4 regions of the Streptomyces sp. NPDC000134 genome follow, and region 2 is predicted to be linked to each of the others. Evidence: riboswitches for the same ligand, from Rfam matches in the RefSeq annotation. Region 2 holds a riboswitch; each other region holds the start of a gene.

What was found. Region 2 has a riboswitch for cyclic di-AMP ahead of ACFY32_RS23770 (M23 family metallopeptidase). Riboswitches for the same ligand answer to the same signal wherever they lie in the genome.
Positions count from the first base shown of each region.
Region 1: it holds a riboswitch for cyclic di-AMP, as region 2 does, so the genes downstream of both, ACFY32_RS06160 (transglycosylase SLT domain-containing protein) here and ACFY32_RS23770 (M23 family metallopeptidase) in region 2, are expected to answer to the same signal.
Region 3: it holds a riboswitch for cyclic di-AMP, as region 2 does, so the genes downstream of both, ACFY32_RS02870 (transglycosylase family protein) here and ACFY32_RS23770 (M23 family metallopeptidase) in region 2, are expected to answer to the same signal.
Region 4: it holds a riboswitch for cyclic di-AMP, as region 2 does, so the genes downstream of both, ACFY32_RS14030 (C40 family peptidase) here and ACFY32_RS23770 (M23 family metallopeptidase) in region 2, are expected to answer to the same signal.

Region 1 is NZ_JBIAZN010000003.1:290,641-296,085, reverse strand. Features, by position in the region: gene ACFY32_RS06175 (glycosyltransferase) at 1-508, opposite strand, end outside; gene ACFY32_RS06170 (GNAT family N-acetyltransferase) at 585-1,649, opposite strand; gene ACFY32_RS06165 (Cof-type HAD-IIB family hydrolase) at 1,882-2,685, shown strand; gene ACFY32_RS06160 (transglycosylase SLT domain-containing protein) at 2,751-3,260, opposite strand; cyclic di-AMP (ydaO/yuaA leader) riboswitch at 3,265-3,431, opposite strand; gene ACFY32_RS06155 (polyprenyl synthetase family protein) at 4,081-5,091, shown strand; gene ACFY32_RS06150 (outer membrane lipoprotein carrier protein LolA) at 5,371-5,445, shown strand, end outside.
Region 2 is NZ_JBIAZN010000016.1:81,936-87,380, forward strand. Features, by position in the region: gene ACFY32_RS23765 (GntR family transcriptional regulator) at 1-124, opposite strand, end outside; gene ACFY32_RS23770 (M23 family metallopeptidase) at 363-1,139, opposite strand; cyclic di-AMP (ydaO/yuaA leader) riboswitch at 1,152-1,314, opposite strand; gene ACFY32_RS23775 (M16 family metallopeptidase) at 1,506-2,894, opposite strand; gene ACFY32_RS23780 (pitrilysin family protein) at 2,891-4,240, opposite strand; gene ACFY32_RS23785 (DNA topoisomerase IV subunit A) at 4,547-5,445, shown strand, end outside.
Region 3 is NZ_JBIAZN010000002.1:89,357-94,801, reverse strand. Features, by position in the region: gene ACFY32_RS02880 (cytochrome P450) at 1-258, shown strand, start outside; gene ACFY32_RS02875 (transglycosylase family protein) at 406-1,419, shown strand; cyclic di-AMP (ydaO/yuaA leader) riboswitch at 1,602-1,768, shown strand; gene ACFY32_RS02870 (transglycosylase family protein) at 1,774-2,520, shown strand; gene eno (phosphopyruvate hydratase) at 2,778-4,067, shown strand; gene ACFY32_RS02860 (septum formation initiator family protein) at 4,179-4,655, shown strand; gene ACFY32_RS02855 (DUF501 domain-containing protein) at 4,685-5,218, shown strand; gene ACFY32_RS02850 (exopolyphosphatase) at 5,215-5,445, shown strand, end outside.
Region 4 is NZ_JBIAZN010000008.1:121,763-127,207, reverse strand. Features, by position in the region: gene ACFY32_RS14050 (urease accessory UreF family protein) at 1-491, opposite strand, end outside; gene ACFY32_RS14045 (urease subunit alpha) at 491-2,212, opposite strand; gene ACFY32_RS14040 (urease subunit beta) at 2,205-2,516, opposite strand; gene ACFY32_RS14035 (urease subunit gamma) at 2,528-2,830, opposite strand; cyclic di-AMP (ydaO/yuaA leader) riboswitch at 3,442-3,663, shown strand; gene ACFY32_RS14030 (C40 family peptidase) at 3,667-4,140, shown strand; gene ACFY32_RS14025 (DUF6328 family protein) at 4,264-4,956, shown strand; gene ACFY32_RS14020 (ATP-binding protein) at 5,001-5,445, opposite strand, start outside.

The DNA of each region.
Region 1 (5,445 bases), on a different contig from region 2:
CGACGACGATCTCGAAGTCCGGATGGTCCTGGACGAGCAACGAGTCCAGGGCGCGCGCCAGTTGCCCGGCCCGCTCCCGGGTCGCGACGACCACGCTGACGGACGGCGGCACGAGCCCTCCACCCCGCTCACCAGGGCTTGAAGCCGCTCCCGGGCCCCCGCCGCCCGGCACACCCCCCGCCGAAGACACCTCCGTCGAAGACACCCCCACCGAGGACACTCCGGCCGATGACGCCCCCACCCCCCGAGCCGCCCCGGCCAGCACCTCCACCGGGTCCGCGCCCTCCGGCACCCGGCCCACGAACGTCCCGACCGGCCGCCCCGCCCGCCTGACCAGCACGAACACCTCACCCGAGGTCACGGGCGGGCTCCCCGGCCCCGGTCGGAGCGTCGCCCCGGGGGCGTCCCCCGCCCCGAGTTCCAGCTCGGCCACCTGCACCGGCCCGATGCGCAGGAAGTCCGCCACCTCCCGCGCCGCCCGCTGCCGCGCCCGTACCACCCCGGACATACGCCTCTCCCTCGCTGAATTCCCGTCGGCCCGAGCCCGCCCCCGCGCAGTCACCCCCACCCGACCTCCCCCGCCCTCACCCCCGCCGCAGCCGCCCCGCCCCCCTGAGTGTCCGTGCCGCCGCCGACGCCAGGTGTGGCCGGGCGCGTACGAAACCGTGCGCCCGGCGCATCGGCTCGCGGCCCAGCCAGTGCAGTGCGGCGCCCGCCCCCGGGCGCGTCACCGCGCCCTCGTACACGGTCAGCTCGCCCGTCTTCAGCGAGTCCTTGTACTCGGCCGTCCCGCGCCCCATGTCCAGCAGCCCGATGCCCTCCGCGGCGGCGGCCTCGGCCATCCGCAGATGCAGCACCAGCCCCGGTGAGTACTTCGCGTACCGCGGGTCGTACGCCGGGAACCAGCAGGCCAGGACGGTCGCCGAGCGCAGCCCGAAGTGGGCGGCGACCGGCCGGCCGCCGGCGTAGAGCACGGAGAGCGTGCCCGCGCACTCCGGCGCCCGGGTCCCGGCGAGCCCGTGCACCAGCCGGACGATCCACTCCTGGGCGAACCGGTCCCGGCGCCCGGTCCTGCGGTACTGCGCCGACTTCCACGCCATGAGGGTGCGCAGCGCGGCCGGGTCGCGCTCGTCGAACACGAACCGCACGTCCCCGACCTGGCGGCCGAGCCGCCGCTCCTTGGCCAGCGTCGTCTTCAGGAACTTCGGCGACCGGACGCGCAGCGCCCGCGCGTACGCCGCGTAGCCCTGGGCGAGGTCGACGACGTGCGCGGCGTGCCGCTCGGCGGCGTACGGCGTGAGGACGGCCTGGTCCTCCTCCAGGTTGTCGAAGGCGAAGCCGGACAGCGCGCAGGCCCGCAGCAGTGCGCGGGCGTCGGGCGCGGGCCCCTGGCGCAGGACCGCGCCCTGGCGGTCCGAGACGCCGAGGCCGATCGCCCGGCCCTGGCCCAGCGGTCCCCGCTCGAACGGCAGGAAACCGGCGGTCTCACCGCCCTCGTGAAGCACCGCCACCCGGGCCGCCGGCCGGACCCGGCCCACGGCGACGGCGAACTCCGGTTCCATGAAGGGACTGCGCGGCGACTGCGACTTGGCGCGCAGTTCCCGCCAGTGCTCCCGGTCCCCCTCGCCCAGCTCCTCCGGCCCCAGCACCCGAACGTGTCCGCCGTTCAACCCGACCCCCCGATCAAGTCCCCCTGGCCACAAGGAAGGTACCGTCCGGGGCGACAGTGCGGTAGGTAGCGGAGCATGTTGCCGCCAACCGGTGCACAGGGTTTCAACCGCCTTTACCCGCAGATGTGTCAGGTTTCGGGCAGACGCCACCGTCCGAACGGGTCCGGTACGAGCATGAGTCGGCGGGCCCGGGGGTCCGTATTCTCTGATCATGCAGCCCACCGCTTACGCACTCGTCGCCACCGACCTGGACGGGACGCTGCTCCGCGGCGACGACACCGTCTCCGACCGGTCGCTCGCCGCGCTCGCGCGGGCGGCGCGGGCCGGTGCGCGGCATCTGGTGGTGACCGGGCGGCCGGCGCCCCGGGTGCGGACCCTGCTGGGCGCCCTCGGCCGCGGGGGGCTCGCGGTGTGCGGGCAGGGCGCGCAGGTGTACGACGCCGGCGCGGACCGTCTGCTGTGGTCGGTCACCCTGGACCGGGAGCTGGCCGAGACCGCACTCGGCAAGATCGAGGCCGAGGTGGGCCAGGTGCACGCGGCCGTCGACCAGGACGGCGTGGACGGGCTGACGCTGATCGAGCCGGGCTATCTGATGCCGCACCCGGCGCTGCCCGCGGTCCGGGTCGGCCGGCGCGACGACCTGTGGGCGGCGCCGATCAGCAAGGTGCTGCTGCGCCACCCGGAGCTGTCCGACGACGAGTTGGCGGCGACGGCCCGCTCGGTGGTCGGTTCGCTGGCGACGGTCACCATGTCGGGGCCGGGGACGGTGGAGCTGCAGCCGTGCGGGGTGACCAAGGCGACCGGCCTGGCGCTGGCCGCGGAGAGGCTGGGGGCGGGCCCGGAGCGGACGATCGCCTTCGGGGACATGCCCAACGACATCCCCATGTTCCACTGGGCGGCCCACGGCGTCGCCATGGCCGACGCCCATCCGGAGCTGCGCGCGGTGGCCGACGAGGTCACCACGTCGAACGAGGACGACGGCGTGGCCGTCGTCCTCGAACGACTGTTTCCCTGAGGCGCGCGGCCGGGGCCGGTGAGCCTGGAAGGCGCCGGGGTCGGCAGGCCCCGAGGGCGCCGGGATCAGTAGGCGCCGAAGACGTTGTCCATGGAGCCGTACCGCTGGGCGGCGTAGTTGCAGGCCGCGGTGATGTTGGCGACCGGGTCGTACGGGTCCCAGGAGGTGCCCTCGACGTGGTACGCCCGGAAGGTCGGGTCGATCACCTGGAGCAGGCCCTTGGAGGGGGTGCCGTTGATGGCGTTGATGTCCCAGTTGTTGATCGCGAACTGGTTGCCGGACGACTCCCGCATGATGTTGCGGTAGATGCCGTCGTAGGAGCCCGGGATGCCCTTCTCGGCCATGATGTCGAGCGACTGGCGAATCCAGCCGTCGAGGCTGTTGCTGTAGCCGTTCGCCGCGGTCAGGGCGGCGGTGGTGACCGCGGTGGTGGACGTCTCGGCGGCCGGCGCGGCGGACGCGGAGGCGGCGCCGAGGACCGGCAGCGCGAGCACGGCGGCGCCGGTGCCGGCGAGGGCGAGCTTGCGGGCGAGACGGGTGGTCCCGGCGCGGTGCCGGAGGCCGAAAGCAGACATGGTGAGGTCCTCTCCTACGCCTGCGAGGTGAGCTGTCGGGTTCGGGCGGGAGGTGCCCGGCCGCGCCCTCACGGGCACGGCTTCACCCCGAGCCGCTCCGGTCCGGTGACCGGCGCGGCGGCTTACCTGGGTCCCCCGCTCCTGCCGTGCGTGAGTTGGTGGTCAATTGGGTGGGTCCGGGCGGTGGCAGGATTCGGCGTCCGCCCGACAGGCCGGGAACGTATGCGAGAGCACATGTCCGGAACAAGTGCTGGATTCACCCAACGTGCTAGTTGACCTTGGTCTGAGGCATTTGGGATGCTTGATCCTTTGCGACTGCCAAGCCTCAACTGGCTTGTGCGGCAACGGCAGGACGGGTGTCGCCGGGCGGCGGCGCGCGGGGGTGCCGGCGTGAGCCAACTCACTGGCCTCAACAAGCGCGGCAAATCGGGCAATAGGTCCAACTGTGGGTCAACTGCCCCCGACGTGCTTCCGGGTCCGGGAACCGGCGCGGGGCGGGCGGCCGGAGCGGGAACGGGGGTTTGCGTGTCGAATGGGTGACATTCCCGGGTCGCCGGACGTTGGGGAGGGTGGTGGGATCGTCCAGGGCTCCCCGGCGCCGCTGCGGCGCCGGCCGCTCGACGGTGTCGATTCATGTCCGCACATATCAACCGATCAAAAACATGCCGTTCATGATCCGATACCGACCAGCATGTAACGGTGGGCGCTATCGGCGATCGAAACGTGACCGGATACGCTGACTTGAGTGATGGCAGCGACCTATCGACAAACCGCGTCACCGCGTGACCGCCAGTAGACACCAGCAGACAGGAGACCCCACGTGACCGTCGTCGGGCCGTTCGGGCTGAGCGTGCGGGACCAGGCTCTGGAGGCCGATGTCCAGGCCGGATTGGCGGCAGTCGAGGAAGGGTTGCTTGAGGCAACCAAGAGCGAGGTGCCGTTCATCACGGAGGCCGCCCAGCACCTGGTCAAGGCGGGCGGCAAGCGCTTCCGGCCGCTGCTGGTGATGCTCGCGGCCCAGTTCGGCGACCCCTACGCCCCCGGCGTGGTGCCCTCGGCCGTCGTGGTGGAGCTGACCCACCTCGCCACGCTGTACCACGACGACGTGATGGACGAGGCCGCGGTCCGCCGCGGCGTGCCCAGCGCCAACACCCGCTGGGGCAACTCGGTGGCCGTCCTCACCGGCGACTTCCTGTTCGCCCGCGCCTCCCAGATCCTCGCCGACCTCGGCCCGGAGGCGGTCCGGGTGCAGGCCCTGGCGTTCGAGCGGCTGGTCACCGGCCAGATCCTGGAGACCGCGGGCCCGCAGGACGGCCGCGACCCGGTCGATCACTACCTGGACGTCCTCGGCGGCAAGACCGGCTCGCTGGTCGCCGTCTCCTGCCGCTTCGGCGCGATGATGTCCGGCGCCGACGAGACGGTCGTGGACGTCCTCACCCAGTACGGCGAGCGGCTCGGCGTCGCCTTCCAGCTCGCCGACGACGTCCTGGACATCGCCTCCGACTCCCACGAGTCGGGCAAGACCCCCGGCACCGACCTGCGCGAGGGCATCCCGACCCTGCCCGTGCTGCGGCTGCGGGAGCGGGCGGCCCGGCTGGGACTGGCCGAGGACCTCGCCCTGTGCGAGCTGCTCGACTCCGACCTGAGCGACGACGACCGGCACGCCGAGGCGCTGCGCCTGCTGCGCGCCCACCCCGCGCTGGAGCAGGCCCGGCACGACACGGTCCGGTACGCCAAGGACGCCCGCTCGGCGCTGGCCCCGCTGCGCGAGTGCGACGCGAAGACCGCGCTGGTGGAACTCTGCGACGCGGTGGTCCACCGGGCGGGCTGATCCCGCCGCCGACCGGCCGCCGACCGGTCGGACCCCGCCGCCCGGCGCCCCCGTCTCCTCCGCACCCCCTACGGGTCGGGGGAGGCGTCGTACCTTCGTGTCATACCGCAGCAGTACATCGAGTTGAGCCCGCGGTCTGACGCTTCTCCGTAGCCGATTTGGTCAGATAGTCACCACGGAAAACACCAATCCTCACCGATTCGGGTGAGAATGGCGGCTCAGGGTGGACCGGTGCGAGGTCGCAGGAAAGCCGCCGCCGACGACGGAGGTAGGGCACACATGGCACCGTACGAATCCGACGGCAGCACGACCGCCGCCGAGGCCGAGGAGCGGCGCGCGGCGCGCCGGCGCAAG
Region 2 (5,445 bases):
GGACGCGGGAGACGCCGTAGCGGCGGGCGAGCAGTTCCTCGGTGAGCCGGCTGCCGCGCTCGTAGACACCGGCGACGATGTCGTCCCGGATCGCCGTGCATACCGAGTGCGCCGGAATACGCATGACCGACCTCCGCCTTAATCCCCGTGAAACGTCGGCGATTGACGCCTGTTCAGCGACTCTATGGCAGTGCGCGGGAATTTCCGACGGGCATCCGGAATCCATGGATATTTTTTGGACAGCGGGACGCCGGAAAGGGCGGGCGTAGCGGGGTCACGGGAAGCGCCCGGGAACGCCGAAAGCCCCGGCTCTCTGGGGAGGAACCGGGGCTGCGTGGAGGGGGGTGGCGGTGCCGGTGGCGTCAGACGTCGACGCCGTGGGAGCGGAGGTAGGCCACGGGGTCGATGTCCGAGCCGTACTCCGGGGAGGTGCGGGCCTCGAAGTGCAGGTGCGCCCCGGTGACGTTGCCGGTGGCGCCGGAGAGGGCGATCTGCTGGCCGGGGGTGACGGTCTGGCCCACCGACACCCCGATGGACGACAGATGTCCGTACTGGGTGTACGTACCGTCATGCATCTTGATCACGACTTGATTGCCGTACGCACCGCCCCAGCCGGCCTCGACGACGGTACCGGCCCCGACCGCGTGGACGGAGGTGCCGGACGCCGCGTGGAAGTCGATCCCGGTGTGGCTGCCGGAGGACCACAGGCCGCTGCTGGCCTGGTAGGCGGTCGACACGTAGGAGGCGCTGATCGGCGCCACATAGGCGGTCAGGCGCTTGCGCTCGGCCTCCCGGGCGGCGCGCTCCTTGTCCTCGCGGGCCTGCTGGGCGGCCTTCTCGGCCGCTTCGGCGGCCCGTTCGCGCGCCGCCTCCTCGGCCGCGCGCTCGGCGGCGGCCTCTTCGGCGGCCAGGCGCTGGGCGGCGGCCTGGGCGTCTATCTGCTCGGCTATGGAGTCGCCGATGGTGACGACCGGGGTGAGGCCGGTCTGCTCGGGGGCGGGCTCGGCGGCCAGGGCCGGGGCCGCGAGGGTGCCTACCACTCCGGTGGTGGCGAGGGCCGCGACGCCCGCCGCGCGGGCGGTGGTGCGGTGCAGCCGGCCGGGCCGGCGGTGCTTGCCGGTGGCGCGCGTGAACGCCATGTACGGGCTCGTCCTTTCCTTCCCTCTCGCCTACCGGGTTAGCTGACGGGTTCGGAGCAGGAAGGTCTCCTACGGACCCCCTCGCTGGGCGCGGGCGTCCGATTCACCCCAGGGACTGCGGTGGGTCCCCGGCTCCCCTGGCTCGCGCCGTACGGGGACTCGGCGATGGCTGTCCGGTGCCGCGGGTGCGGCGCACTGCCTGACGGACAGCCCGGAAGACGCTAAGCGGGCCCGCGTTCAATTCCCAAACGCAACAGACGTTTTGTAGCGCATCCCACAGCCCAGAGGGGCAACCTCTCCCCCAATCCGGACAAAAGGCGGCCCCGGCGACACGAGGGTCACCGGGGCCGTAAGGCGCGCCTGGCGCTACTCGGCCGCCACCACGGTGACTTCGCCGATGCCGAGGGCCTCGACGGGCTCCTTGATCCTGGCCGCGTCGCCGACCAGGACGGTCACCAGGCGGTCGACCGGGAAGGCGTTCACGACCGCCGCGGTGGCCTCGACCGTGCCGGTCGCGGCGAGTTGCTGGTACAGCGTCGCCTGGTAGTCGTCGGGCAGGTGCTGCTCGACCTGGTCGGCCAGCGTGCTCGCGACAGCCGCCGCGGTCTCGTAGCGCAGCGGCGCCACGCCCACCAGGTTCTGCACGGCGACGTCGCGTTCGGCGTCGGTGAGGCCCTCGGCGGCGAGCGTGCGCAGCACCGTCCACAGGTCCTGGAGGGCCGGTCCGGTGTTCGGCGTGTCCACCGAGCCGCTGATGGCGAGCATCGCGGTGCCGGTGCCGTCCGGCGCGGAGCGCAGCACCTGGCCGAACGCCCGGACGCCGTAGGTGTAGCCCTTCTCCTCGCGCAGGACGCGGTCCAGGCGGGAGGTGAGGGTGCCGCCCAGGCAGTACGTGCCGAGCACCTGGGCGGGCCAGACGCGGTCGTGGCGGTCCGGGCCGGTGCGGCCGATCAGCAACTGCGTCTGCACGGCGCCGGGCCGGTCCACGATGACGACCCGGCCGGTGTCGTCGGCGGTCACCGACGGCACGGGCCGGGGCTCGGCCGCCGAGCCGGTCCAGGCGCCGAGCGTGTCGGCGAGCAGCGCGTCGAGGTCCAGGCCGGTGAGGTCGCCGACGACCACGGCGGTGGCGGTGGCCGGGCGGACGTGCTTCTCGTAGAAGGCGCGTACGGCCGCGGCGTCGATGTTCGCCACCGTCTTCGCGCTGCCCTGGCGGGGACGCGACATCCGCGAGTCCGCCGGGAACAGCTCCTTGGACAGCTCCATGGCGGCCCGGCGCCCGGGGTTGGCCAGCTCGTGCGGGATCTCGTCCAGCCGGTTGCGGACCAGCCGCTCGACCTCGCTGTCGGCGAAGGCGGGCGCCCTGAGGGCGTCCGCGACCAGGCCGAGCGCCTTGACCAGGCGGGAGGCCGGCACCTCCAGGCTGAGCCGTACGCCGGGGTGGTCGGCGTGCGAGTCGAGGGTGGCGCCGCAGCGCTCCAGCTCGGCGGCGAACTCCTCGGCGGAGTGCTTGTCCGTGCCCTCCGAGAAGGCCCGCGCCATGACGGTGGCGACGCCGTCGAGACCGGCCGGCTCGGCGTCCAGCGGGGCGTGCACGAGGACCTCGACGGCGACGACCTGCTGGCCGGGGCGGTCGCAGCGCAGGACCGTCAGCCCGTTGGGCAGCGTGCCGCGCCCGGGGGCGGGGAACGCCCAGGGCTTGGGCTCGCCGGCCTGCGGCTGGGGGTGGAACTCCATGGGGGCCAGCTCGGTCACTTGGCCTCCTCCTCGGTCTCGTCGGTGGCGTCGGCGTCGGCGGCTTCGGGCGCGGTCGGCTCGTAGACGAGCACCGCGCGGTTGTCGGGCCGCAGCCGGGCCTTGGCGACCTCCTGGACCTCTTCCGCGGTCACCTCCAGGACCCGTCCCACCGCGCCGAGGGCGAGCTGCGGGTCGCCGAACAGGACGGCGTACCGGCACAGTTCGTCCGCGCGGCCCGCGACCGTGCCCAGGCGGTCCAGCCACTCGCGCTCCAACTGGGCCTGGGCGCGCTCCATCTCCTCGGCGGTGGGCCCCTCCTCGGCGAAGCGGGCCAGCTCCTCGTCGATGGCGGCCTCGATGACCGGCACCTCGACGTCGCCGGAGGTCTTCACGTCCAGCCAGCCCAGCGAGGGCGCCCCGACCAGGCGCAGCAGGCCGAACCCGGCGGCCACCGCCGTACGGTCGCGGCGCACCAGCCGGTTGTAGAGCCGGGAGGACTCGCCGCCGCCGAGGACGGTGAGCGCGAGGTCGGCCGCGTCGCAGGCGCGCGTGCCGTCGTGCGGCAGGCGGTAGGCGGCCATCAGGGCACGCGCGGGGACCTCCTCCTCGACGACCTCGCGCAGTTCCTCGCCGATGATGTCGGGCAGCGTGCCGTCCCGGGGGGCGGGCTTGCCGTCGTGCGAGGGGATGGAGCCGAAGTACTTCTCGATCCACTCCAGGGTCCGCTCGGGGTCGATGTCGCCGACCACCGACAGCACCGCGTTGTTCGGCGCGTAGTAGGTGCGGAAGAACGCGCGGGCGTCCTCCAGGGTGGCCGCGTCGAGGTCGGCCATGGAGCCGATCGGCGTGTGGTGGTAGGGGTGGCCCGCCGGGTAGGAGAGGGCGGTGAGCTTCTCGAACGCGGTGCCGTAGGGCACATTGTCGTAGCGCTGGCGGCGTTCGTTCTTGACGACGTCGCGCTGGTTCTCCATCGACTCCTCGTCGAGGGCGGCCAGCAGGGAGCCCATGCGGTCGGCCTCCAGCCAGAGCGCGAGCTCCAACTGGTGGGCGGGCATGGTCTCGAAGTAGTTGGTGCGCTCGAAGCTGGTGGTGCCGTTGAGCGAGCCGCCCGCGCCCTGCACCAGTTCGAAGTGGCCGTTGCCCTTGACCTGGGCGGAGCCCTGGAACATCAGGTGCTCGAAGAGGTGAGCCAGACCCGTGCGTCCCTTGACCTCGTGGCGGGAGCCGACGTCGTACCAGAGGCACACCGCCGCGACCGGGGTCAGGTGGTCCTCGGAGAGCACCACGCGCAGGCCGTTGGCCAGGCGGTGCTCGGTCGCTGTCAGGCCGCCGGAGCCTGCCTCGGCGGTGGCCGTGTGACCCATGGGCATGTACGTCCCTTCGATCGCGGAAACCTAGACGGATTCACTGTGCTGGTTCACCGGTCGGAACCGCGCCATTCCTGCCGGTCCTGCCACTGTATGCAAGCGCGCGGACGACCGGCGCGGTTCCCGGTGCCGCTACGCCCAGAGCGAGAACGCGGATACCGGGTCGGCGGGCCCGAGGGCGTACCCTGCGGGCAGCACCGGGCCGACTGCCCGCGACGGGTCCTGGTCGGTCGCTGTCAGTGCCGCGGTCCACAATGGACCGCGTCAGATCACCGTTCACGCTTCAGCAAGGAGCCGGCAGCGATGGCCCGCCGCAGTACGAAGACCCCGCCGCCCGACGACGCGTACGAGGAGAAGATCCTCGACATCGACGTCGTCGACGAGATGCAGGGCTCGTTCCTCGAGTACGCGTACTCGGTCATCTACTCGCGTGCCCTGCCGGACGCCCGGGACGGCCTGAAGCCGGTGCACCGCCGCATCGTCTACCAGATGAACGAGATGGGCCTCCGGCCCGAGCGCGGCTACGTCAAGTGCGCCCGGGTCGTGGGCGAGGTGATGGGCAAGCTCCACCCGCACGGTGACGCGTCCATCTACGACGCCCTGGTGCGCATGGCCCAGCCGTTCTCCATGCGGGTGCCCCTGGTCGACGGCCACGGCAACTTCGGCTCGCTGGGCAACGACGACCCGCCGGCCGCCATGCGGTACACCGAGTGCCGGATGGCCGAGGCGACCAGCCTGATGACGGAGTCCATCGACGAGGACACCGTCGACTTCGCCCCCAACTACGACGGCCAGGAGCAGGAACCGGAGGCCCTCCCCGCCGCCTTCCCGAACCTGCTGGTCAACGGCGCCTCGGGGATCGCCGTCGGCATGGCGACGAACATGCCGCCGCACAACCTGCGCGAGGTGATCGCCGCCGCCCGCCACCTGATCCGGCACCCGAGCGCCGACCTCGACGCCCTGATGAAGCACGTCCCGGGCCCGGACCTGCCCACGGGCGGCCGGATCGTGGGCCTGCCCGGCATCCGGGACGCCTACGAGACCGGCCGCGGCACCTTCAAGATCCGCGCGACGGTGTCCGTGGAGACGGTGACGGCCCGCCGCAAGGGCCTGGTCGTCACCGAGCTGCCCTTCACGGTCGGTCCGGAGAAGGTGATCGCCAAGATCAAGGACCTGGTCGGCGCGAAGAAGCTCCAGGGCAT
Region 3 (5,445 bases), on a different contig from region 2:
TTCGCCGACCCGGACACCCTGGACCTGGCCCGCCGCGACAACCAGCACCTCGGCTACGGCCACGGCATCCACTACTGCCTCGGCGCCCCGCTGGCCCGGCTGGAGGGCCGGACCGCGCTGGCCACCCTCCTGACCCGGCTGCCCGACCTGCGCCTGGCCGCCGACCCGGCCGGACTGCGCTGGCGCGGCGGCCTCATCATGCGCGGGCTGCGCACCCTGCCGGTGTCGTTCGCACCCGGGACGGTGGAGCGGAAGTGACGAACGTTCACTTCTGTGATCTCCATGTGATCTGCACGGCATGAACTTGTGACAAGTGATCGTGTGCCGATACGTTCACGGATCAGCGCGGCGCCGAGCCCCATCCGCCGCCGCGCGGGCCCCTGTTGTCTCGCGAAAGGTCCCCGCATGCTCTCCGGGAACGGCCGTCACCGTCGCCCCCGCCAGGCCCCGGCCCTGGTCGTCGCCGCCGGAGTCACCGGCTCCGCCATCGCGATCCCCCTGCTGGGAGCCACCGGCGCGCACGCGGCCGACGGCACGGCCTGGGACCGCGTCGCCGAGTGCGAGACCGGCGGCGCCTGGAGCCAGAACAGCGGCAACGGGTACTACGGCGGCCTCCAGTTGTCCCAGAAGGACTGGGAGGCGTACGGCGGGCTGGCCTACGCGCCCAGCCCCGACGAGGCCAGCCGCTCCCAGCAGATACGGGTCGCCGAGAGCCTGCTCGCCGACCGGGGCATCGCCGCGTGGCCGACCTGCGGCCCGCTCGCCGGACTGCTCGGCGGCTCGCCCTCGGCGGACACCGGCACCGGGAACGGTACGACGGATGACGGCGCGTCGGACGAAACGCCCACAACGGACTCGGCGGACACCTCCGGCTCCGGCCGGACGACCGGCGCGAGCCCCGAGGCGACGGCGACCCCCGACTCCTCGCCCTCGGCCACCCCGTCGGACGAGACGCCGGCCGGGAAGAGCAAGAGCCGCAAGAGCGGCACGAGTGAGAAAACGGCCAAGTCCGACACGTCCTCGGAGTCCGAAAAGCCCACCATCGACCCGAACGACTCCATCACCACAAGGCCCGACGACTCGGACAACTCGGGCCTCGATACCGGTGCTTCACAGCTCACCGGCACCACCGACTCCGGCACCGGACGCCATCGCGGCGGCACCGCCGACGAGGACGCCGCCGACGGCCGTACCACCGGGCGGCACGCTTCGCGCGGGGACGGTGTGACGCGAGAGGTCCAGGACGGGTCGTACACCGTGCGTACCGGCGACAGCCTCTGGGGCATCGCCGACTCCCTTGAGCTGAGCGGGGGATGGCACTCCCTCTACGCCGGGAACAAGGAGACCGTCGGCGCCGATCCGGACCACATCCTGCCCGGTCAGAAGCTTGCAGTGGATGTCGAATCGGGCGAAAAGTAACGGGAGTTCGCGCCGCGATTGACACTTGATGTCCGGTATAAACGCGGTGAGAGATAGGTCTCAGAAGTCGTGATCGTCTTTGAAAATCCGCCGCGGGCGTGACTACGGTCGTGATCGCTCGCCACCGCGGGCCCCGGCCGCCGCAACGCCGAATCCTGCCAGCGGCAGTCCGGGAACAGTCGTCGCGTCAAGCGCCGTAGGCAGGAGCGGGGGACCCAAGGTAGGCGCCGCACCGGGCAGTTGAACCGGAGCGGCTAGGGGTGAAGCCGGCTCCCGTGAGGGACCCGGCCGGGCAACTCAACCGGCCCGAACCCGACAGCTCACCTCGCAGGCGTCGGTGAGGGGATCTCCACCATGCTGTTCTCCAGCAAGGGCAAGCACCGTCGCCCGTCCAAGGCCACCCGGGCCATCGCCATCGCCGGTGTCACCGGTGCCGCCGTCGCCGCTCCGCTGATGGCGGCCGGCAACGCCTCCGCCGCCACCGAGTCCGAGTGGGACGCCGTCGCCCAGTGCGAGTCGGGCGGCAACTGGTCCATCAACACCGGCAACGGCTACTACGGCGGTCTGCAGTTCTCCGCCTCCACCTGGGCCGCGTACGGCGGCACCCAGTACGCCGCCACCGCCGACCAGGCCGGCAAGGCCCAGCAGATCCAGGTCGCCGAGAAGGTCCTCGCGGCCCAGGGCAAGGGCGCCTGGCCGAACTGCGGCACCGGCCTGTCGGGCGCCGGGTACACCGGCGGCGGCGCCACCGAGAGCCAGAACCAGGGCGGCGGCCAGAGCACCGGCGGCCAGGACGGCGGCAGCCAGGGCGGCGGGTCCACCGCGACCACCCGGGAGACCCAGGAGCAGCCCGCCTCCCGCTCCCAGGAGCGCCCCGCCCAGACCCAGCAAAAGCAGACCGGGAAGACGGTCACCACCCCGACCGGCAAGAAGGTCGAGAAGGGTGACGGCGAGTACAAGGTGGTCAAGGGCGACACCCTGAGCACCATCGCCAAGGCGCACGACGTCGCGGGCGGCTGGGCGAAGCTGTTCGAGCTGAACGACGACATCGTCGACGACGCCGACCTGATCTACCCCGGTCAGCAGCTCCACCTGAAGTAGGACCCGCGGGTCCGGCAGGACTCCCCGCCCCGGTGCGTGTTCCCCCGTACGCACCGGGGCGGGGTCATGTCCGGGGACCCGCCCCTCTTTTGTTCCGTTCGGAAACAATCTACGCTCGGTTCTGCCACAGGGGTGGGTGACCGGCTGGCCGATCGGCCGGAGCCGGTTAGGCTCATCCCGCAGAGCCACACGGCCGCGCCCGCGACAGCCAACCGCGGACCGGCCGCCCCGCGTCACATCCCAAGAAGGAGATGCTCGTGCCGTCCATCGACGTCGTCGTAGCCCGGGAAATCCTGGACTCCCGAGGCAACCCCACGGTCGAGGTCGAGGTCGGCCTCGACGACGGCAGCACGGGTCGTGCCGCCGTCCCGTCCGGCGCCTCCACCGGCGCCTTCGAGGCCATCGAGCTGCGCGACGGCGACGCGAGCCGCTACCTCGGCAAGGGTGTCGAGAAGGCCGTCCTCGCCGTCATCGAGCAGATCGGCCCGGAGCTGGTCGGCTACGACGCCACCGAGCAGCGGCTGATCGACCAGGCCATGTTCGACCTGGACGCCACCGACAACAAGGGCTCCCTCGGCGCCAACGCCATCCTCGGCGTCTCCCTCGCCGTCGCCCACGCCGCCTCCGAGGCCAGCGACCTCCCGCTCTTCCGCTACCTGGGCGGTCCCAACGCGCACCTGCTGCCGGTGCCGATGATGAACATCCTGAACGGCGGCTCGCACGCCGACTCCAACGTGGACATCCAGGAGTTCATGATCGCCCCGATCGGCGCGGAGTCCTTCTCCGAGGCGCTGCGCTGGGGCGCCGAGGTCTACCACACCCTCAAGAAGGTCCTGAAGAACAAGGGCCTGGCCACCGGCCTCGGCGACGAGGGCGGCTTCGCCCCGAACCTCGGCTCCAACCGCGAGGCCCTCGACCTCATCCTCGAAGCGATCAAGGAAGCCGGCTACACCCCCGGCGAGCAGATCGCCCTCGCCCTCGACGTGGCCGCCTCCGAGTTCTACAAGGACGGCGTCTACACCTTCGAGGGCAAGGAGCGCTCGGCGGCCGAGATGACCGAGTACTACGCCGAGCTGGTCGACGCCTACCCGCTGGTCTCCATCGAGGACCCGCTGTTCGAGGACGACTGGGAGGGCTGGAAGACCATCACCGACAAGCTCGGCGACAAGGTCCAGCTCGTCGGTGACGACCTGTTCGTCACCAACCCCGAGCGCCTGGCCCGCGGCATCGAGGAGGGCGCGGCCAACGCCCTGCTGGTCAAGGTCAACCAGATCGGTTCGCTGACCGAGACCCTGGACGCCGTGGAGCTGGCCCAGCGCAGCGGCTTCAAGTGCATGATGTCCCACCGCTCCGGCGAGACCGAGGACGTCACCATCGCCGACCTGGCCGTCGCCACCAACTGCGGCCAGATCAAGACCGGCGCCCCGGCCCGCTCCGAGCGCGTCGCCAAGTACAACCAGCTCCTGCGCATCGAGGAGATCCTGGACGACGCCGCGGTGTACGCCGGCCGTAGCGCCTTCCCCCGGTTCCGCTCTGCGAACCAGTAGGCACAGCAAGGGCTGACCTGCCCCTCGGAGGCAGAGTCGTCCGTACGTCCCCGCACCCGGTCCCGTACCGTGTGCGGGGACGTACGCGCGTGGACGGGAGGCGGAAGGCGGATGGCCGTGAAGGACCGGGACCGTTTCTCCACCACGACCAGGCTCCGGCTGCTCGGCGAGCAGACCGCGGCCCGGGTCTACCGCTCGCAGACCCGCCGCCAGGCCCGCCGCTCCCGGCTGACCGGCCGGGCGGCGCTGCTGGCGATGGTGGTCTGCTCCCTGGTGGTGGCGCTCGCCTACCCGATACGGCAGTACGTCGCCCAGCGCGCCGAGATCGCCGACCTCCAGCGGGAGAAGCAGCAGGCCCGCCAGCGCGTCGAGCAACTGCGCGACCTCAAGGCACGCTGGCAGGACGACGCGTACGCCGAACAGCAGATCCGGCTGCGGCTGCACTACGTGATGCCGGGCGAGACGGGTTACATCGTCATCGACCCGGCCGCGGCCCGGCAGACCCGCGCCGGTCTCGGGGCCGCCGACCGCCCCTGGTACCGCAACGTCTGGGAAGCGGTCGACAAGGCCGACGCCGCCCGTCAGTGAACCCACAGGAAGACCAGCAGAAGACAGCCATGCAGACCCCTCCGCCGCCCACCGGGCGCACCGAGCCCACCGACGCGGACGTCGCGGCGTTCCAGCAGCAGCTCGGGCGACCGCCCCGCGGACTGCGCGCCATCGCGCACCGGTGCCCGTGCGGGCAGCCGGACGTCGTGGAGACCGCCCCGAGGCTGCCCGACGGCACGCCGTTCCCCACGCTGTACTACCTGACGTGCCCCAGGGCCGCCTCCGCGATCGGCACCCTGGAGGCCGACGGGGTGATGAAGGAGATGACCGAGCGGCTGGCCGCCGACCCCGAACTGGCCGCCGCCTACCGGGCCGCGCACGAGGACTACATCCGGCGCCGCGACGAGATCGAGGAGCTGACCGGCTTCCCCAGCGCGGGCGGGATGCCCGACCGGGTCAAGTGCCTGCACGTCCTGGTCGCCCACTCGCTGGCGGCCGGCCCCGGGGTCAACCCGCTGGGCGACGAGGCGATCGCCATGCTGCCCGAGTGGTGGCGCAAGGGGCCGTGCGTGACGGTCACGGACGAGGAGGACGCCGAGTGACCCGGGTCGCCGCCGTCGACTGCGGTACGAACTCCATCCGGCTGCTGGTCGCGGACATCGACCCGGCCACCGGCACGCTCACCGACCTGGACCGGCGGATGACCATCGTCCGCCTCGGCCAGGGCGTCGACCGCACCGGCCGGCTCGCCCCCGAGGCCCTGGAGCGCACCTTCGCGGCCTGCCGCGAGTACGCCGCGGTCATCAAGGAGCACGGCGCCGAGAAGGTG
Region 4 (5,445 bases), on a different contig from region 2:
AGCGGATCGAGGCTCAGCAACCGCACCGTCGCCGAGGCCGCCCCGCCGACGCTCTCGTACGCCGAGCAGTACGCCGCGTCCGCCGCGCCGAGCCCCGCCGCGCGGGCCGTGAGCCCGAGCACCACCGGCTGGTGGGCGCCCTTGGGGAAGTCCCGGGCGAGGGCGTCGAGTTCGGCGGACGGCCAGGTCGCCCGCGCGGCCCGCAGCAACTGCCGGCCCAGCTTGCGGGCCGCGCCCCGCAGGGCGGGCGAGGGGGTGCGCGCGTCGGCGGCGGCGTCCAGTCGCGCCGGGTCCACGCCGAGCGCGGCGGACGCGGCGAGCGCGGCCGACACCAGCCCGGTGGTGTGCAGCCTGCCCCGGCAGAACTCCTCCAGTTCCCCGGCGCCGGTGATGTGCCCCGCCCGTACCGCCGCCTCGGCGCCGCCGGAGTGCGCGTGCCCGCCGGCGGGGAAGCGGCCGTCGGCCAGGACGAGAAGCGCTGCCCTGGACATCAGAAGAGGAAGTAGCGCTGGGCCATGGGCAGTTCGGCGGCGGGCGCGGCCTCGACCAGCTCGCCGTCGACGTACACGGCGAAACTGTCGGGGTCGATGCGCACCTCGGGCCGCGCGTCGTTCTCCCGCATGTCGGCCTTGGTGACGCCGCGCGTGGAGTCGATCGCCGCGAACCGCTTGCCGAGCGCCAGCCTCTCCGCCAGCCCGTCCTCGATCGCCGAGGCGGTGGCGAAGTTGACCGAGTTGGCGGCCGGGGCGCGGCCGATCGCCCCGTACATCGGCCGGGGCAGGATCGGCTGCGGGGTGGGGATGGAGGCGTTGGCGTCGCCCATCTGCGCGTACGCGATCTGCCCGCCCTTGATGACGAGCAGCGGCTTGACGCCGAAGAACGCCGGTTCCCACAGCACGAGGTCGGCGAGCTTGCCGGTCTCCACCGAGCCGATCTCGCGGGCCATGCCCTGCGCCAGGGCCGGGTTGATCGTGTATTTGGCGACATAGCGACGGACGCGGTGGTTGTCGGCCCGGCCGTCGCCGGGCAGCGCGCCGCGCCGCCGCTTCATCACGTGCGCGGTCTGCCAGGTCCGCATGATCACCTCGCCGACGCGGCCCATGGCCTGGGAGTCGGAGGAGATGATCGAGATCGCGCCGAGGTCGTGGAGGACGTCCTCGGCGCCGATGGTGGAGGGCCGGATGCGGGACTCGGCGAAGGCGAGGTCCTCGGGGACGGCCGGGTTGAGGTGGTGGCAGACCATCAGCATGTCGAGGTGCTCCTCGACGGTGTTGACGGTGAACGGCCGGGTCGGGTTGGTGGAGCTGGGCAGCACGTGCGGCTCGGAGACCACGGTCATGATGTCGGGCGCGTGACCGCCGCCCGCGCCCTCGGTGTGGTAGGCGTGGATGCCGCGCCCGCCGATCGCGGCGAGCGTGTCGCCCACGAAACCGGCCTCGTTGAGGGTGTCGGTGTGGATGGCGACCTGCGCCCCGGTGGCGTCGGCGACGGTGAGGGCCGCGTCGATGGCGGCGGGCGTCGCGCCCCAGTCCTCGTGGATCTTCAGGCCGACCGCGCCGCCCCGGATCTGGGAGAGCATCGCCTCGTGGGAGACGGTGTTGCCCTTGCCGAGCAGGCCGACGTTGACGGGGTAGGCCTCCATCGCCTCCAGCATCCGGGCGAGGTGCCAGGGCCCGGGGGTGACCGTGGTCGCCTTGGAGCCCTCGGCCGGTCCGGTACCGCCGCCGACCAGGGTGGTGATGCCGGACGCGAGCGCCTCGTCGGCGACCTGCGGGCAGATGAAGTGCACGTGCGCGTCGACGGCACCGGCGGTCAGGATTCGCCCGTTGCCGGCGATGATCTCGGTCTCGGGGCCGATGACGAGGTCGGGGTGGACGCCGTCCATGGTGTCGGGGTTGCCGGCCTTGCCGATGCCGGTGATCCGGCCGTCGCGGATGCCGACGTCGGCCTTGATGATGCCCCAGTGGTCGACGATCACCACGCCGGTGATGACGGTGTCGGGGGTGCCCTCGGCGCGGGTGGCCCGGGACTGGCCCATGGACTCGCGGATGACCTTGCCGCCGCCGAACACGGCCTCCTCGCCGGAGTGTCCGGGGCCGCCGGAGCGGTCCTCCTCGATCTCGATCAGCAGGTCGGTGTCGGCGAGCCGGATGCGGTCGCCGGCGGTGGGGCCGAACAGGTCGGCGTAGGCGGGGCGGGAGATCTCAGGCATCGAGGGCACCTCCGGTCTCCCCGCGCAGTCCGGGCACGGTCCGGGCGCCCGCGAGGGGGACGAGTCCGACGTCGACGGGGATGCCGGGCTCGAACCGGACGGCGGTGCCGGCGGGGATGTCGAGCCGCTTGCCGCGCGCCGCGGCGCGGTCGAAGTCCAGGCCGGGGTTGGCCTCGGCGAAGTGGTAGTGCGAGCCGACCTGCACGGGCCGGTCGGCGGCGTTGAGGACGGTCAGCCGGGTGACCTCGCGGCCCTCGTTGTAGACGATCGGCCCGTCGGCGAAGAGGATCTCTCCGGGAATCACGGCGTTCCCCCTCAGACGATCGGGTCGTGGACGGTGACGAGCTTGGTGCCGTCCGGGAAGGTGGCCTCGACCTGGACGTCGTGGATCATCTCCGGGATGCCCTCCATGACGTCGTCACGGGTGAGCAACCGGCGTCCGGAGGCCATCAGTTCCGCGACCGTGCGGCCGTCCCGGGCGCCTTCCAGGACGTGCGAGGTGATGAGGGCGACCGCCTCGGGGTGATTGAGCTTCACCCCTCGGGCCCGGCGCTTCTCGGCGACGTCGGCCGCCACATGGATGAGCAGCCGCTCTTGCTCGTGCGGGGTCAGTTGCACGTCCCACCTCACAGTCTTCGCACCGGACCGCGACGGGTCCGGCTGCCGCGCGGCCACCGGGGAGAAGTCGCAGGTGACCGGGTCCGCAGGCTAGTTGCGCCGCGTTTCGGTCACGTTAACCCAGTAATGATCAAGGTCCGTTGCTCCGGGTTACTTCTTGATAGTCCTTTTGCCTGGACCTGACCCGGAGCCGCCGGTACGTCATCTGTGACGTCGGGACGGCCCGCTCCGGTCGGCGGCGCGGCGTGCCGGGGGGGCACCCCGCCGCCGTCCGGCGGCAGTTGGCGCGGCGCCCGCCCGGACCGCCGCGCGGGGTGTCCGGATCGGGGGCGGTCAGGGCCGAACGGGGTACGGCCTTTCGGCGTACGCACACGCCGTTCTCCGGGCCCCTCCGGCTTGCGCGACGCGCGTGCCCCACCAGCGCGAAGAGCCGCTCCGCCGCTGGTCCGGGGAGCCCCGGCCGCCGCGCCGCCGGGTCGAACAGAGCGACTTCCACCCGAACGGGTGAGTGGTGAGTAACAACACAAATCCCCGGTTCCGTTGGGAATTTCGGACGTAAGTGCGTCAAGATCCCTGACTGACGACAAGACCCCGCCGCAGCGGCGGGGCGATCCGGGCGGACGCCGAGTCCTGCCGCCGCCCGGATGACCGGTCGACAGGAGTGGATCGGCAGGAGTGGAGGACCCGAGCATGACGGGTCGCCGGTACGGCCGTCTTCCGCGGAAGGCGCCGGGCCGAGCAGCCCTTGGGGTGAAGCCGCACTCGTGCGGCCGGGCAACTTCGCCAGCCCGAATCCGACAGGTCATCCTTCACAGGCGGCTGACGAAGGGTTGCGCATGACTGCGCTCAATCGTGTCCCGTCGCTCATGGCCCGTGCCGGTACGGCCTCGGCCCTCACCATCGCCGCCGTCGGCGGCTCGATCGTGGTTCCCGGCATCGCCGCCGAGGCCGCCGCGGCCGCCCCTGCGACGAAGGCGCTGAAGATCGCGGCCTCCAAGAAGGGCGCCCCGTACCGCTACGGGGCCACCGGGCCGTCCCGGTTCGACTGCTCCGGGCTGACGCTGTACTCGTTCAAGAAGGCCGGCAAGAAGCTGCCCCGCACGGCGGCCCAGCAGTACAACAAGACGCGCCACATCTCCGCCGGCCACCGCAAGGCCGGGGACCTGGTGTTCTTCCACTCCGGCCGGAGCGTCTACCACGTGGGCATCTACGCCGGCAAGGGCAAGATCTGGCACGCCCCGAAGACCGGGGACGTGGTGCGCCTGCAGAAGATCTGGACCAGGAGCGTCTGGTACGGCCGGGTCAAGTGATCCGGCCGGGCCCGTACGGCCGCAGGTGACCGCCGCACCGTCGCGGACGGTCGCGGGGCCGCGTACGGGCCTGTAGGGGCCGCTCGGGGGCTTGACACGCGCCCGAGCGGTTACCCGTTCGGCATGGCCGACCACCGTCCCTGTACCGCCCGCAACGAGACGCCGCTCCAGCGCGCCGACCGCAACTTCGTGGAGCTGCTCCAGGAACTGCGGGTCACCCAGACGGGGGTGCAGATCCTCTTCGCGTTCCTGCTGTCGCTGGCCTTCACCTCGCGCTTCACGGAACTCGACACGTTCCAGCGGGCCGTCTACGTCGCGACGCTGCTGCTGGTGGTGCTGGCCGCGACGCTGTTCACCGCGCCGGCCGCGCTGCACCGCTCGCTGTTCCAGCAGGGCGCCAAGCCCCGCATCGTGCAGGTCTCCTCCCGGCTCGCCTCGGCCGGCCTGGGCGTCCTGGTCTTCGCGTTCACCGGGTCCGTGCTGCTCGTCGTGGACGTCACGACCGGCCGGGCCGGCGGTCTGGCGGCGGGGGCGGCGACGCTGCTGGCGTGCCTGGGGCTGTGGGGGCTGCTGCCCCGGCTGGTCCGCCGCGCCGGGCTGACCGCCGACCGCGGTGCCGGGACCGCCTCGACGGGGTCCGCGGAAACCTCTTCGGACGCCGCCCCGAACGCGCCCTCGAACGCCGCCTCGGAGGCGTCCCCCCATACCACCACGCGGGTCGCCCCCCGGGCACCGCGTCGCGTCCCGGCCCCCGCCCGCCGCGCCCGGTCCCGCCCGGTGCCGGCCCGGCGGACGCCGGTCACCCGCTCCCGCTGACGGCGGCAGGCCATGCGTCCGCCCGGCCCGGGACGCCGTGTCCCTCAGGCCCGCCGGCGGTTCCCGCGGCCTCTCGCCGGGACCGGAGCGGGCGGGCCGGACCAGGGGAGTTCGACCGAGACCGTCTTGCCGCCCCCGCGGGTGGGGCGGACCCGGAACCGGCCCCCGCACTCCGCGGTGAGGGAGCGGATGATGACCAGCCCCCGCCCGTTGTCCTGCTGGACGGCCGCGGGGAGCCGCTTGGGCAGACCGGGGTGGCTGTCCGTGACACCGATGAACAGCCTCTCGTCCCGGTCCAGCGCCAGATGCACCGTGAAGGTCGGCGACAGCCCCAGGGTGTGCTGCACCACGTTGGCCGCCAGCTCCGAGACGATCAGCCGGACCGTGTCCGACACTTGCGTGTCCGACGGCATCCCCCACTCCGTGAGCGTGCCGACCGCGTACGTCCGGGCGGCGGAGACCGAGGCTGGATCGCTCGGCAGAGTGACG